DNA from 2 places in the Caballeronia sp. LZ024 genome. Region 1 is predicted to be linked to the other one. Evidence: predicted binding sites of a transcription regulator. Region 1 holds the regulator's gene; the other holds the start of a gene.

Region 1 (7,623 bases):
TACAACTAGGGAAACGCGGACACCGATGCGTTCCCGCACCAGCGACTCATCTAGGGCTCGCGCCGGCATTTTCAAGAGCCGTTGCTCGATTTTTCGCCATTTCGGGTGCGACCGAAACACGCGGCAACAAGCAATTGACGGCTTCCTGCAGATTCACATTGAGCCCGTGGCGCCGGTCGCCTACACTTCGATCAGGCTCTCGTCGGCACAGGTTAACCCTAATCCTACGGAAGCATTTCAATCCGCTCAAGCCCTTGCCCGTTTCGCCCGCTCACCGGGGGTACCATGAAACTGACCTTTGCTATTGCGGTGGTCGCCCTGGTACTGGTTGCGGGAACCACGACCATCTGCATGTCCGGCGCCGTAACGGCGCGCAATACCGAATACGGCGGCATTCATGCCACCGTCGAGCAGTATTTCAATCCGGACCTGAAAATTTGTCGATGATCCGGCGATCGCGCTTGGTCGGCCGGCCCTGAAGCTCGGCCGCCGGCTCGCGATACGTCTTGCGCCGCTCGGTTTCCGCCAACCGCTTCTCGCGGCCTTCCTGCGTTTCGGCGTAGAGCGTCTGCGCGACCGTGGCCGGTCCGCGCACGTCGCAAATTCCCAGCACTTCCACTTGCCAGACGATCGGTTCGATGTCGATCTCCACGAGGTCGCCGACGCGCACGTCCTTCGACGGCTTCACGTTCGCCCCGCCTATCCTCACGCGGCCTTTCTCGACGGCGTCGCTCGCGAGCGAGCGCGTCTTGAAGAAGCGTGCCGCCCAGAGCCATTTGTCGATGCGAAGACGCGCACCGGGTTCAGTCGAAATCTTGTAGTTCATGAGAGTTCGGATTCCGTCAGGCGACCGCGCTCAACGGCTGAACCGTCTGCACCGGCCAGCCCTGCAGATGTTGCGCGACGATCTCGCCGAGCGCCTTGATCCACGCCGGCGACGCGTTCAGACAAGGAATGCGGTGAAACTCCTTGCCGCCCGCTCGCAGGAATTCGTCGCGCACCTCGATGCCGATTTCCTCGATGGTCTCCAGGCAATCGGCCGTGAAACCCGGGCAAAACACGTCCACGCGCTTCACGCCGCCCGCGCCCAGTTCGGCGAGCGTCGGCGCCGTGTACGGCTGCAGCCATTCCGCCCGGCCAAAGCGCGACTGAAACGTCACGCGGCATTCAACGGGCGTGAGCCCGAGCGCCGCCGCGAGCAGCGAGCCCGTCCGCTGGCACTGGTCGTGATAAGGATCGCCGAGATCCATCGTGCGCTTCGGCACGCCGTGAAAACTCAGCACGAGCTTGTCGCCGGCGGCGAAGTCCGGATGTCCGTGATGACGCCAGTAATCGCGCACTTGCTCGGCGAGCGCGCCGATGTAGGCCGGATGGTCGGCGTATTGGCGGATCGTGCGGATTTCGGGCTGATTGCGAACGCGTTTGAGCGCGTTGAAGGCGTCGTCGAAGGCGGTTGCGGTCGTCGACGACGAATATTGCGGATACATCGGCACGAGCAGCACGCGCTCGGCGCCTTCCAGCTTCAGTTGATTGAGCATCGCGGGAATGCCCGGCGTGCCATAGCGCATCGCGTAATCGACGATCACGTGGTAGTCGTTCGCCGCGAACAGGCGCCGCAACTGCTCGACCTGCCGCTCGGTGTACACCCGCAGCGGCGAGCCTTCCGGCAGCCACACCTGCGCATACTTTTTCGCCGACGCGCGCGAACGGAACGGCAAAATCGCGAGCCGCAAAATCAGTTGCCACACGATTTTCGGAATCTCGACGACGCGCGGATCGGACAGGAACTGCGCGAGGTACTTGCGCACGGCGCGCGGCGTGGGCGCATCAGGCGTGCCGAGATTGATCAGCAGCACCGCGACCCGACGCGAGGCGGCGTGCTGCGAAGGCAACTCGAGATCGAAACGCATGAAGGAAGCGGCCGGATGAGCGACGTCGTGAAGTGAAGACCATTATAGCGGCGCGGCTCGCGACGCAGCATCGGCCGAACGGCCTAGTGGCGCTTGCGTGCGCGGCGGCGCAAGATCTCAGCGAGACGGCGCCGTTACTGCTGGCTGAGCGACATGGAAAGCAGCCGCGCGGTGATGTCGACGATCGGGATCACGCGGTTGTAGGCCATACGCGTCGGCCCGATCACGCCGAGCGTGCCGACGATCTTGCCGTTCACTTCGTATGGCGCCGTCACCACGCTCATTTCCTCGATCGGCACGAGATTCGACTCGCCGCCGATGAAAATCTGCACGCCTTGCGCGTGGCTCGATACGTCGAGCAATTGCAGGAGACTTGTCTTTTGGTCGAATACATCGAAAAGCTTGCGCAGCCGCGCCATATCGGACGAAAGGTCCGCCACTTCCAGCAAGTTGCGTTCGCCGGAAATCAGGAGCGTGTCGCCGGGATCGGTTTCATCCGTGCTGGCGGCCACCGCCGCGTGCATCAGCGTGGTCATGTCGCCGCGCAACTGGTCGATTTCCTCGCGAAGTCGGCGACGTACCTCGTCGAAGGAGAGACCGGCGAAGTGCGCGTTGATGTAATTCGACGCCTCGGTCAGCTGCGACGGCGAATAATCGCGCTGGGTCGCCATGATGCGGTTCTGGACGTCGCCTTCCGGCGTCACGATGATGAGCAGGATGCGCTTGTCCGACAGCCGCATGAACTCGATCTGCTTGAACATGTGGCTGCGCCGCGGGGTGAGAATCACGCCCGCGAACGACGAGAGATTCGAGAGCACGCTCGCCGCCGCCGCGACGATCTTCTGCGGCTCCTCGCCCTGCAGGCGCGTCTTGACGGCGGTGGTCATCGCCTCGTCTTCCGGCGCCTCGACCGTGAGCATGGTGTCGACGAAGACGCGATAGCCGCGCGGCGTGGGAATGCGCCCCGCCGAGGTATGCGGGCTCGCGACGAGTCCGAGCTCCTCCAGGTCCGACATGACGTTGCGGATCGTGGCCGGGCTGAGTTCGAGGCCGGAGTAGCGCGACAACGTGCGCGACCCCACCGGCTGACCTTCGGCGATGTAGCGCTCGATCAACGTCTTGAGGAGGGTTTGTGCACGTGGGTCTAGCATGGGCAAATTTTAGCTCAACGCGTCATCGTACGGCGAGCGCGCCGGCGCCTTCGCCATGACGCACCCGAATTCATGATGTGCTCCATTCTAGCCACAAACAATCCGGACGACGGACAAGCACGCGCGTGCTGAGAGCCGGGTTCGCCCACGGTTCTTTTCGACCTTCACCTATGGTGTAATGCCGGCATGGAAATAGGCCAATTCAAGACCGTCGCGCTCGTGGGGCGCACCAACACACCCGGCATCGAAGAGCCGCTGGCTTCGCTCGCCTCGCTGATCGCGAGCCAGGGCTTCGAAGTCGTGTTCGAGGCGCAGACGGCCAAGGAAGTCGGCGTGAGCGGCTATCCCGCGCTTTCGACGGCGGAAATCGGCGCGCGCGCGAATGTCGCCGTGGTGCTCGGCGGCGACGGCACGATGCTCGGTCTCGGCCGGCAGCTCGCGCCGTACAAGACGCCGCTCATCGGCGTGAACCACGGGCGGCTCGGCTTCATCACGGACATTTCCCTCGCACAGATGCGCGACCTCGTCCCGCAGATGCTCGCCGGCAGTTTCGAGCGCGAGGAGCGCACCCTGCTCGAAGCGCGCATCGTCCGCGACGGCAAGCCGATCTACCACGCGCTCGCGTTCAACGACGTCGTCGTCAACCGCAGCGGCTTTTCGGGCATGGCGGAACTGCGCGTCTCCGTGGACGGCCATTTCATGTACGACCAGCGCTCCGACGGCCTGATCGTCGCAACACCAACCGGCTCGACCGCTTACTCGCTTTCCGCCGCCGGACCGATCCTGCATCCCTCGTTGCAGGGCTTTTTGCTCGTGCCGATCGCGCCGCATTCGCTCTCGAACCGGCCGATCGTGCTGCCGGACGACTCCAAGGTCGATATCCAGATCATCGGCGGGCGCGACGTCAATGTGAACTTCGACATGCAGTCGTTCACCGCCGTCGAGCTGAACGACACGATCGAAGTGCGTCGCTCGCGTCATACGGTGCCGGTGCTGCATCCGGTCGGCTACAGCTATTTCGCGACGCTGCGCAAGAAGTTGCACTGGAACGAGCATCCGTCGCAGGAAGACGCTTCTTAAACAGCATCCAAGCCTTCATCCATGCTCCGTCATCTCTCGATTCGCGACTTCGTGATCGTCGCCGCGCTCGACCTCGAATTCGACAGCGGTTTCACGGTTTTTTCGGGTGAAACCGGCGCCGGCAAATCCATTCTGATCGACGCGCTCGCGCTCACGCTCGGCGCGCGCGGCGACGCGAGCGTCGTACGCACGGGCGAAGCGCGCGCCGACATCACCGCCGAGTTCTCGACGCACGAGGGCGTATCGCACTGGCTCGAGGAGCACGCGCTCGCGGCGGACGAGTCGGACACCGTGATGCTGCGCCGGGCCGTCGATTCGAACGGCCGCTCGCGTGCATTCATCAACGGTACGCCGGCGACGCTCACGCAGTTGCGCGAAGTCGGCGAGATGCTCGTCGACATTCACGGGCAGCACGCGCACCAACTCCTGATGCGCCCGGACGCGCAACGCGAACTCTTCGATACCCACGCGGGCCTCACGGAGACCACCGCTTCCGTCACGCGCGCCTATCGCGCGTGGCGCGAGGCCGCGCAGGCGGTCGATGCAGCGCAGAGCCGCGACCGCGAGCTGCAACTGGAGCGCGAACGGCTCGCGTGGCAACTGAGCGAATTCGACAAACTCGCGCCGCAGCCCGGCGAATGGGAGGACGTGAGCGCGGAGCATCATCGGCTGTCGCATTCGGCGAGTCTTATTGACGGCGTGCAGGGCGCGCTCGACGCGCTATCCGAATCCGACGAAGCGATGATCACGCAACTCGCCGCGATCATCTCGAAGCTGCGCGGTCTCGCCGACATCGACCCGGCGCTGTCGGACGTGCTCGCTTCGCTGGAACCGGCGGAGATCCAGTTGCAGGAAGCGTCGTATTCGCTCTCGCACTATGCGCAGCGGCTCGAACTCGACCCCGACCGGCTCGCGCAGGTCGAAAAGCGCATGGACCAGTTGCACTCGACCGCGCGCAAGTTCCGCCTGCAGCCCGAAGCGCTGCCCGAGGAACACGAAGCGCGCCGCCAGCAGCTCGCGCAGCTCGATGCCGCCGCCGACCTCGATGCGTTGCGCGCCACGGAGTCGAAAGCGAAGGACGCGTATCTGGCCGAGGCCAAGGTGCTGTCGAAGGCGCGCGCCAAGGCGGCGAAGGCACTCGGCGCGGCGGTCACGGTCGGCATGCAGGAATTGTCGATGGCGGGCGGCCGCTTCGACGTCGCGCTGGTCCCGCTCGCCGAAGGCGGCGCGAACGGGCTTGAACAGATCGAATTCCGCGTCGCGGGCCATGCGGGCGTGGCGCTGCGGCCGCTTGCGAAGGTGGCGTCCGGCGGCGAACTGGCGCGCATCAGCCTCGCGCTCGCCGTGATCGCGAGCACCGCCAGCCCCACGCCGACGCTGATCTTCGACGAGGTCGATACCGGAATCGGCGGGGGTGTCGCGGAGGTCGTGGGACGGCTGCTGCATCAGCTCGGGCGCGATCGTCAGGTGCTGTGCGTCACGCATTTGCCGCAGGTCGCGGCGCGCGGCGATCAGCACTTTCAGGTCGCGAAGGCGGGCGATTCGAATGGCGGAACCGTCAGCACGGTCACGGCGCTCGACAAGGCGAAGCGCGTCGAAGAAGTCGCGCGGATGCTCGGCGGGATCGAGATTACCGCGACGACGAGAAAGCACGCGAAGGAGATGCTGGCGGCCTGATGCGAGCGGGCGAGCGATGAATCCGGCGGATTCGCAGCCCCTCCCACCCCGATGCTCAGACACTCCTGCGAAAACCGGCGCGACCAGGTCGAACCCGCTACGTCGGTTCGCACGAAAGCGCGTCGTGCTTCGCGAACACTTCCTTCGCGGCGAAAAGACCGTTGAGCGCCGCGGGAAAGCCCGCGTACACGGCCATCTGCATGATGACCTCGACGATTTCCTCACGCGACACGCCAACGTTCAGCGCGCCCGCAATGTGAACATTCAGTTGCGGCGCCGCGTTGCCGAGCGCGGTGAGCGCCGCCACGACGGCAAGCTCCCGCGCCTTCAGATCGAGACCCGGTCTCGAGTAGATATCGCCGAACGGAAACTCGATCAATAACCGGGCAAAGTCCGGTGCGATAGCGCTCAGGCTGGCAATGACCTGCTCGCCGGCATGTCCGTCGACTTCCTTGAGTTTCGCCCAGCCCCGCACATAACGCTCGTTGTCCATTTCGTTCCTCCTGTTGAATTGAAGGACAATTTACGGCGGCCCGACTGGCTCGGCCAATACCATTTTCGTGATACTTTTTAGGTATGAATACGTCCATCGACCTTCGGCAGTTCCGTTATTTTCTGGCGGTCAGCGAAGAACTGAACGTCGGCCGCGCCGCGCAGCGTCTGCACATGTCTCAACCGCCGCTGACCCGGCAGATTCAGCAACTGGAAGATTCCCTCGGCGTGGCGCTTTTTCGGCGCAGCAAGCGCGGCGTCTCGCTGACGGAAGCGGGACTCGCGTTCCTGCCCGAAGCGAGGCGAACGCTTGCACAGGCGGAAAAGGCGGTCGCGGCGGCGCAGGCCGCGCGCCATTCCCAGGTCGGACAGTTTTCCATCGGCTACACCACCGTATTCGATCGAAGTACGATTCCCGATGTCTCGGGCGCGCTGCAGCTGGACTTTCCCGACTGGAAGATCGTCGTCAAAGGAAAGCATTCGATCCGCCTGGTGCAGGACTTGAGAAAAGGCGTCATGGACGCGGCGTTCATCGGGTTGCACACGGAGGCTCAAGGCCTGAACGTGGAGACGATTTTCGAGGAACCGCTCGTCATTGCGTTGCCCGCCGCACATCGACTCGCCAAAAAGCGCCGGCTCGACTTCGACGATCTGCGCGACGAGCCGCTCTTCTGGTTCGAGCGCCGCCTGAACCCGGGTTTCTACGATTACTGTCAGGCGTTCTTCAAGCGCGTCGGTTTCGAACCGACTACGATCGCCGAGCCGGCCGATCACCACATCCTGCTCGGGCTGATCGCGGAAGGACAGGGCATCGCGCTGGTCGCCGCGTCACTGAAAAACGTGAGGCGCAAGGGCGTGACTTTCCGCGCATTCAACGAGAAATCGCGCGGACTTTGTTCAGGTATCGCCGTCGCGTATTCGGAGCAGAACCGTTCGCCCGTCTTGCGCACGTTTCTGGAACGTGCCCGACGTGACGCGCGGCCCATCGCCGCCCCCTGACCACGCTGCGCCGCCAGGCGATCTAAACCAGCCCCGCAAACACCCGCTCCCACCACGACACCACCGCGGCCCTCTCCGCCGCCACCGTCTCCGGCTCGACCCGCGCCTTCTCCATCCCGTCGAGCCTCAGCTTGTGCTGCAGCTTGCGATACGACCGGTATGCCGCGCCAAGCGTCTCTGCCTCCTCGTCCGTCATCAATCCGCACTGCGCCGCGATCCGCAGCAGCGAAATGTTCCCGGCGTTGCGCACGAACTCGCGATGCTCGCGCGCATGCAGCAGCACCCAGTACTGCACGATGAATTCGATATCGACC
Region 2 (7,623 bases), 170 kb from region 1:
ACCGTCGATGCCGCGCCGAGCGCCGTCTGCGTGTCGACGTTCGTGGCGTCGAGATGGCCCGGACCGCGCCACGCCGCGAGAAACGCGCGTGCGCCGTAGAGGAACACGAAAATCGCGCCGGCCCAGCGGATCACGTCGAGCAGAAACGGCGCGCGGGCAATCAGCGCGCCCATCCCGCCGATGCCGAGCGCGATCAGGAGCACGTCGATCGCCGCGCAGATCGAGACGACCAGCCCGACGTGCTTCTCTTTCAATCCCTGCCGCAACACATAGGCGTTCTGCGCACCGATCGCGATGATGAGACTCGCGCCCAGTCCGGCGCCCGACAAAAAGCTCGATAGATAGGGAAGCGTCATTCAGCGTCGGGTTGTTGCGCGGGCGCGGCGCGTTGGAAGGCTTCGAGCGTGTCGGCGTGATCGGCGATGCGTTCGATCGTCGGAAACCGGCCGAGGTCGATCTTGAAGCGCCGCGCGTTGAACACTTGCGGCACAAGACACAGGTCGGCGACGGTCGGCGTATCGCCGAAACAGAACGCGCCCACGCGCTTGTCGGCAGACAGCCGCTTTTCCAGCGCCTCGAACCCCGATTCCACCCAGTGCGCGTACCACGCGTCCTTGACCTCGTCGGGCGCCTTCACCTGGTGCTTCAGGTACTTGAGCACGCGCAGGTTGTCGAGCGGATGGATTTCGCACGCGACCGCGAGCGCGATCGACCGGACGAACGCGCGATCCGCCGGCCCGCGCGGCAGGAGCGCCGGCTCGGGATGCGTTTCCTCCAGATATTCGATGATCGCGAGCGATTGCGTGAGCACGTCGTCGCCGTCGACGAGCGTCGGCACGATGCCGTCCGGATTGAGCGCGCGATAGTCGGGCTGGAGTTGCTGTCCGCCGTCACGCAGCAGATGCACCGGCGCGTACTCGTAATCGAGCCCCTTGAGATTCAGCGCGATGCGCACCCGGTACGCCGCCGAACTGCGGAAATAGCTGTAGAGCTTCAAGTCGTCTCCCCTTTTTCGCGCTTTACACGACCCGCACCGAAAATTCGCCGATGCCGTCCACGCCGCCCTTCATCAGGTCGCCCGTAACGATCGCGCCGACGCCTTCCGGCGTGCCGGTGAAAATGAGATCGCCGGGGAAGAGTTCGAAGAGCGTCGAGAGGTACGCAATCGTCTCGCCGACCGACCAGATCAGTTGCGAGATGTCCGAGCGCTGTTTTTCCTCGCCGTTGACCGACAGCCAGATCGCGCTTTTTTCCAGATGCCCGACCTTCGACACCGGATGAATCGGCCCGAGCGGCGCGGAGCGGTCGAAACCCTTCGCGGTGTCCCACGGACGGCCGAGCTTCTTCGCTTCGGCCTGCAGGTCGCGGCGCGTCATGTCGAGGCCGAGCGCGTAGCCGTACACGTAGTCGAGCGCCTGATCGGCGGGAATGTCGCGGCCTTGCTTGCCGATCGCCGCGACCAGTTCCATCTCGAAATGCACGTTCTTCGATTGCGACGGATACGGGAATTCGCCGGTCGTGCCCGGCGCGACGTAGAGCACGGCGTCGGCGGGCTTGCCGAAGAAGAACGGCGGCTCGCGGTCCGGGTCGTGACCCATTTCGCGCGCGTGCGCTTCATAATTGCGGCCGACGCAATAAATGCGGCGTACCGGAAACTGATCGTCGGAACCTGCGACGGGCACGGCTACCGCCGGCGCCGGAGTGAACACGAAACTCATCCCGCTCTCCTCGTTCTGGTTGGATCGCGGCCTCGATCGTGCGCAGCGCATGGCGGGTCGACCCCGATCCGCGCCCGCGCCGAAGCCGGCAAGACAAAGAGTTTAACGTGCGCGCGTCGCGCCTGCGCGCCGGGCTCGCGCGCGAAAAAGGCGCGTCGCGCGGGCCGCCGCCTCTTTTGAGCGACTTGCACGCGCCGCACAAATGCTGTACTCAATACTCTTTCCGCATCCCACATTTGCCTGGACCGAACGTGGACACCGCCATTGCGAAACGCACGACGCCCGCGCACCCTAATCGATGACTGATCCTGCCCTGCAACCCTTCCTCTGCGCGCGCTTCATCAAGGAAATCGGACGCGGGCCGAACGGCGCCCGCGCGCTCTCCCGCGACGACACCTTCTCGCTCTACGAAGCGATGCTCGATCACCGCGTCTCCGAACTCGAACTCGGCGCGGTGCTGCTTGCGTACCGCGTGAAGGGCGAAACGGCCGCCGAACTCGCCGCGATGCTCGCTGCCGCGCATCGCTCCTTCGAGCCGCTGCACATCCAGCATGGACGCGAGCACGCACGGCCGGTCTCGATCCCGAGCTACAACGGCGCCCGCAAGCAGCCGAACCTGACCCCGCTGCTCGCGATGCTGCTCGCGCGCGAAGGCGTGCCGGTGCTGGTGCACGGCGTCGTCGACGATCCGGGGCGGGTGACGAGCGCGGAAATCTTCGCGGAACTGGGCATCGCGCAGGCGGCGTCGCACGATGAAATCGAGGACAGCCTCGCATCGCGCCGGCTCGCCTTCGCGCCGATCGGCGCGCTTGCGCCGAAGCTCGCGCGGCTCTTGGCGCTGCGGCGGATCATGGGCGTGCGCAATTCGACCCACACGCTTGTCAAGATTCTTCAGCCGTTTGCGCAACCGGGCTTGCGGCTCGTGAACTACACGCATCCGGAGTATCGCGACAGCCTGACGAGCCTTTTCGTCGATCATCCCGACGCCGCCGTGGGCGGCGCGCTGCTCGCGCGCGGCACCGAAGGCGAGGCAGTTGCGGATACGCGCCGCCAGGTTCAGGTCGACTGGTTCCACGACGGCCATTCGGAGACGCTGCTGTCGGCGGAACGCTCGTCGGCGGATGCGCCGGCCGCCGCGCTGCCCGATTCGCTCGACGCCGCGACCACCGCGCGCTGGATCGAAACCGTGCTGCGCGGTGAAGTGCCGATTCCGCCGGCGGTCGTGCGGCAGGTCGAACTGATCTCCGACGTGGTGCGCCGGCCGGTGTGAATCGGAACCGCCCGATTATGTTGCGTTCGCGATTGGTTGACACATCAACCGCCGCTGGCTAAAGTAGCCGCATGCGTTTCACCCAATTCTCCTCCCTCCGAATTATTTCGGGCCGCCTAGCGCGGCCCCTATCGCTACGTCTAGCGTAAGTCGCCAGGCGTAGCGCCGCGCGTTTGTCTGTTGTTCGCGCGGTCCTCCCAGTAGTTCTCGTAGTTCCTTCTTTTCACCACCTGTAGTCGTCAGCTTTTCGTTCGCGCATCCCGCGATGCGGAAACGCGAGGGTCACATGCACGCTGCTTCGCGCACGTTCACGTTGGTCGCAGGCGTCACCATCGCCGTGACGCAACGTGGCCGCGCGCGCGGGAAAGCATCTCGGCGTGCATCGGGCAAGGGCCGGCCAGCCGCCGGCACGGGCCTCTCTCGCAGACGCTACGCAACTTGCGCAACCCGCGATCAACGAGGTCGACGATCATGATGCAGAGCCCTTCCGAGAAATACCGTCCGTTTCCGCCAGTCCGTTTGAACGGCCGCCGCTGGCCGACGCGCACCATCGAAAAAGCGCCCGTCTGGATGAGCACCGACCTGCGCGACGGCAACCAGGCGCTGATCGAGCCGATGAACATCGCAGCGAAGCTCGAATTCTTCGAGATGCTGGTGGCGACGGGTTTCAAGGAGATCGAAGTGGGCTTTCCGTCGGCATCTCAGACGGATTTCGATTTCGTGCGCAAGCTGATCGTCGAGAAGCGCATTCCCGACGATGTGACCATCGAAGTGCTCGTGCAGTCGCGCCGTGAACTGATCGAGCGCACGTTCGAAGCGGTGGAAGGCGCGTCGAAGGTGATCGTGCATCTGTACAACGCGATTGCGCCGTCGTTCCGGCGCATCGTCTTCAATCAGTCGAAGGAAGAAGTGAAGGCGCTGGCCGTCGAGGGCACGCGCATCATCAAGGAATGCGCCGCCGCGCGGCCCGGTACGCACTGGACGTATCAGTATTCGCCGGAAACGTTCAGCATGACGGAGCTTTCGTTCGCGCGCGAAGTCTGCGACGCCGTCGCGCAAATGTGGCGCCCGACGCCGGATCACAAAATGATCGTGAACCTGCCCGCGACCGTCGAAGCCGCGATGCCCAACGTGTTCGCGGACCAGGTCGAGTGGATGGACAAGAACCTCGGCTATCGCGACAGCATCGTCCTCTCGGTGCATCCGCACAACGACCGCGGCACGGCCGTTGCCGCCGCGGAACTGGCGATGCTCGCGGGCGCGGAACGCGTCGAAGGGTGTCTCTTCGGCAACGGCGAGCGCACCGGCAACGTCGATCTCGTCACGCTCGCGTTGAATCTCTACACGCAAGGCATCGATCCGGGCCTCGACTTCTCGGACATCGACGGCGTGCGGCGCGTCGTCGAGCGCTGCAACCAGATTCCGGTGCATCCGCGCCATCCGTATGCGGGCGATCTCGTGTTCACGGCGTTTTCGGGATCGCATCAGGACGCGATCCGAAAGGGCTTCGCGCAGCGCGAGCCCGGCACGGTGTGGGAAGTGCCCTATTTGCCGATCGATCCCGCCGATCTCGGCCGCAGCTACGACGCCGTGATCCGCGTGAACAGCCAGTCCGGCAAGGGCGGCGCGACGTATCTGCTCGAACGCGGCCTGGGCTTCACGCCGCCGCGCCGCGTGCAGATCGCGTTCAGCCACGCCGTGCAGGCGGTCGCGGATGCGTCGGGCGAGGAAGTGTCCGGCGAAGCGGTCTGCGCGTTGTTCCGGCGCGAATATTTCGACGTGGCCGGTCCGGTCTCACGTATCGGCGCGGCGACGCTGCGGGTTCGCGGACGCGACGTGAAGATTCCGCCGGCCTCCGCCGCCGCGTCCGGCGAGTCTTATGCGCAAACCGTGGCAGAGGCGCTCGGCGTCGCGGCGCAGGTGTCGTCGTTCGAGACGGCCAGCACGGCGAGCGGCGAGACGGCGGTGTTCGTCGGATGCCGCGTGGGCGACGAGCCGATGCGCTTCGGCGTCGCGGTGAATGCGAACGCGGCGCTGGCCGTCGTCGATGCGATCGTGAGCGCGGTGAATCGGGCGCGCTGGACGAGCGTGCAGGAAGCGCAGAGCGAGGCCGTGGCGGTGTAGCGCAATCGAAGGCAACGGCGCAGGCGGCGCGACGGCTATTCGAGCGCCACCCGCGTCGCCTGCAAGGCGAGCAGCTGCCAATGCCCGGAGTTCTGAATGTGGACCGCGGTGTAGGCGATCGGAAACAGCAGCGCGCCGTTCTTCGATTCCATCTCGATCAGCGCGCGCCCCGACACGAGACACGTGTCGCGCCCGGCCGGCATCACGTCCTGCGACTGAATCTCGATTTGCCGGTAGCGACGGCGGCCGGCCGTGATCGCGTCGATGAACTGGCGTTTCGTCTCACGCTTGCCGTTCGTGTGCACGTAGCTGACGTTGTCGGCGAGGAGCGCGTCGAGCGTCTCGCCGTCGCCTTCGACCATCGCCCGGAAGCGGTCGCGTTCGAGACCGCGGATCGCCTCGATAGTTTTTGCCGGCATCTGTCGATTCCCCTTGCGGCAAGGAACCGATGCACGCGTTCCCCGTCAGAAGTTGTACTGCAGATAGAGCTGGCTGAAATTTATACCAGGATTCGGCTCTTTGATACCGGCGTTCGACACGTGCTGAAACCGGAAGCCCGCCTGGTAGCTCTGACGGGAGCCGAAAATCGCGCCGATGCCGACCACGTCGGCGAATTCGAACGCGCTTCCCATCGCGAAAAACGGCGTGATGCGCGTGTGCGACAGCACCCGGACGCCGACGCCCGCTTCGATGAAAGGCCGGAAGTTGCCCGAACTCTTGATGAACCGGAACATGGGCGTGATGCCGACTTCCCAGATGTCCGGATTGACCGTGTAGTCGAGGGTCGGATGCCAGTACGAGATATGCCCCTCGCCGACCATCGTGAAGTGATACCCGCCGATCTCCCACCACTTCCATTCCGGGTCCCAGACGAGACCCAGATCGGCTTTCCAGATCTGCCGGTCGGAATAGCCGCCCGCAATCTGCACACCAAACCGGTCAGCGTGCGCGCCCGCCGACGCGCACGCACATGCCGCGAATGCGGCGCATTGCAGGAAACGATTCAGCCAGGCGCATTTTTTCTTTTGCATGAACACCCCGACACTGGTTTTCGATCACCGACCGCTCGGACGGCCACTGGCGTATTTTAGAGATGATCGCGGAATTGTGCTTGAATTGTGTTTCGTTTCGCTGAAAGGCTGAATTAAGTTTCGTCGATGGGGCGAACCACGGTAATTCGTGCGAACGCCACCAAATCCCCGAGGCGCTTCGCGGTAAAAATGACTGTTTAATTAACTGTAATATGCGCCCTATCAGGGCTTGATTTTTGATAGCTTTTGTGGGAACTCCCACACAAGTCGACGCTCTAATCCTTAGCACTCACTGGACTGGAGTGCTAATATCGTGGTGACTCGCTGCGAATTTTCGCACCGGGTTTTTTGTTGATAAGGAGCTTATGAGCGTGACCAATGCGATGACCCTTCCGAATGTCGTGAGCTCGGCGCCGGCCAAGGCCGCATCGGCAGGCGCGCTGACGTACGCACAGTCGTCGATGCTGACCGGCCAGATCGGCAATATCGACGCCTATATTTCGGCTGTGAACCGGATTCCGATGCTGTCGCCGTCGGAGGAACGTCAGTACGCCACCGAATTCCGCGAGAACGGCAACCTCGAAGCGGCGCGTCAGCTCGTGCTGTCGCACCTGCGCCTCGTCGTGTCGATCGCCCGCAATTACCTGGGCTACGGCCTGCCGCACGCAGACCTGATCCAGGAAGGCAACATCGGCTTGATGAAGGCAGTGAAGCGCTTCGACCCCGCGCAGAATGTGCGCCTCGTGTCGTATGCGATGCACTGGATCAAGGCCGAGATCCATGAATACATCCTGCGCAACTGGCGCACGGTGAAGGTCGCGACCACCAAGGCGCAACGCAAGCTGTTCTTCAACCTGCGCAGCCGCAAGACCGGCCTCGCCGCGTTCACGCCGGACGAGATCGAAGGACTCGCGAAAGAGCTGAACGTGAAGCGCGAGGAAGTCGCGGAGATGGAAACGCGTCTGTCGGGCGGCGACATCGCGCTCGAAGGCCAGGTCGAAGATGGCGAGGAAGCCTTCGCGCCCATCGCGTATCTCGCCGACTCGAACAACGAGCCGACCAACGTGATCGCCGCGCGCCAGTTCGACAAGCTGCAAAGCGACGGCTTGTCGGACGCGCTCGAATCGCTCGACGATCGCAGCCGCCGCATCATCAAGGCGCGCTGGCTCGACGTGCAGGACGACGGATCGGGCGGCAAGACGCTGCATGAACTGGCCGACGAGTTCGGCGTCTCGGCGGAGCGGATTCGCCAGATCGAAGCGAGCGCGATGAAGAAGATGAAGGCGGCGTTGCACGACTACGCTTGACGTCTGACTGACGCAGTACCGCAAAGCCCGCCGTCGAAAGACGGCGGGCTTTTTTGCGTGCCCGACGTTGCGCGCCGCGAATGAAAAAACGGCGCCCGAAGGCGCCGTTTCCGTCATGCGTGAACGTGTGCGCGCGTCAGGCCGGCAGAGGCGCCGCGCCGCCGCCGTTGCCT

Evidence for each region. The regulator HrcA, encoded in region 1, represses chaperone genes, less so after heat shock. The targets are predictions, from matches to a motif close to TTAGCACTCNNNNNNNNNGAGTGCTAA.
Region 2: rpoH (RNA polymerase sigma factor RpoH) is a predicted target of HrcA. The motif match lies at 6,426-6,452, and genes of this name have one in related genera.

Annotation. Positions count from the first base shown of each region.
Region 1 covers NZ_JARUXL010000001.1:471,606-479,228, reverse strand. The annotation lists gene QCE48_RS02265 (hypothetical protein) at 286-447, shown strand; gene QCE48_RS02260 (RNA-binding S4 domain-containing protein) at 419-826, opposite strand; gene hemH (ferrochelatase) at 843-1,910, opposite strand; gene hrcA (heat-inducible transcriptional repressor HrcA) at 2,045-3,061, opposite strand; gene QCE48_RS02245 (NAD kinase) at 3,248-4,141, shown strand; gene recN (DNA repair protein RecN) at 4,163-5,818, shown strand; gene QCE48_RS02235 (carboxymuconolactone decarboxylase family protein) at 5,916-6,311, opposite strand; gene QCE48_RS02230 (LysR family transcriptional regulator) at 6,395-7,309, shown strand; gene glnE (bifunctional [glutamate--ammonia ligase]-adenylyl-L-tyrosine phosphorylase/[glutamate--ammonia-ligase] adenylyltransferase) at 7,332-7,623, opposite strand, start outside.
Region 2 covers NZ_JARUXL010000001.1:303,783-311,405, reverse strand. The annotation lists gene QCE48_RS01495 (LysE/ArgO family amino acid transporter) at 1-356, opposite strand, end outside; gene maiA (maleylacetoacetate isomerase) at 353-997, opposite strand; gene QCE48_RS01485 (fumarylacetoacetate hydrolase family protein) at 1,020-1,718, opposite strand; gene ybiB (DNA-binding protein YbiB) at 2,017-2,988, shown strand; gene leuA (2-isopropylmalate synthase) at 3,460-5,112, shown strand; gene QCE48_RS01470 (nuclear transport factor 2 family protein) at 5,148-5,531, opposite strand; gene QCE48_RS01465 (acyloxyacyl hydrolase) at 5,577-6,143, opposite strand; gene rpoH (RNA polymerase sigma factor RpoH) at 6,515-7,450, shown strand; gene nagE (N-acetylglucosamine-specific PTS transporter subunit IIBC) at 7,587-7,623, opposite strand, start outside.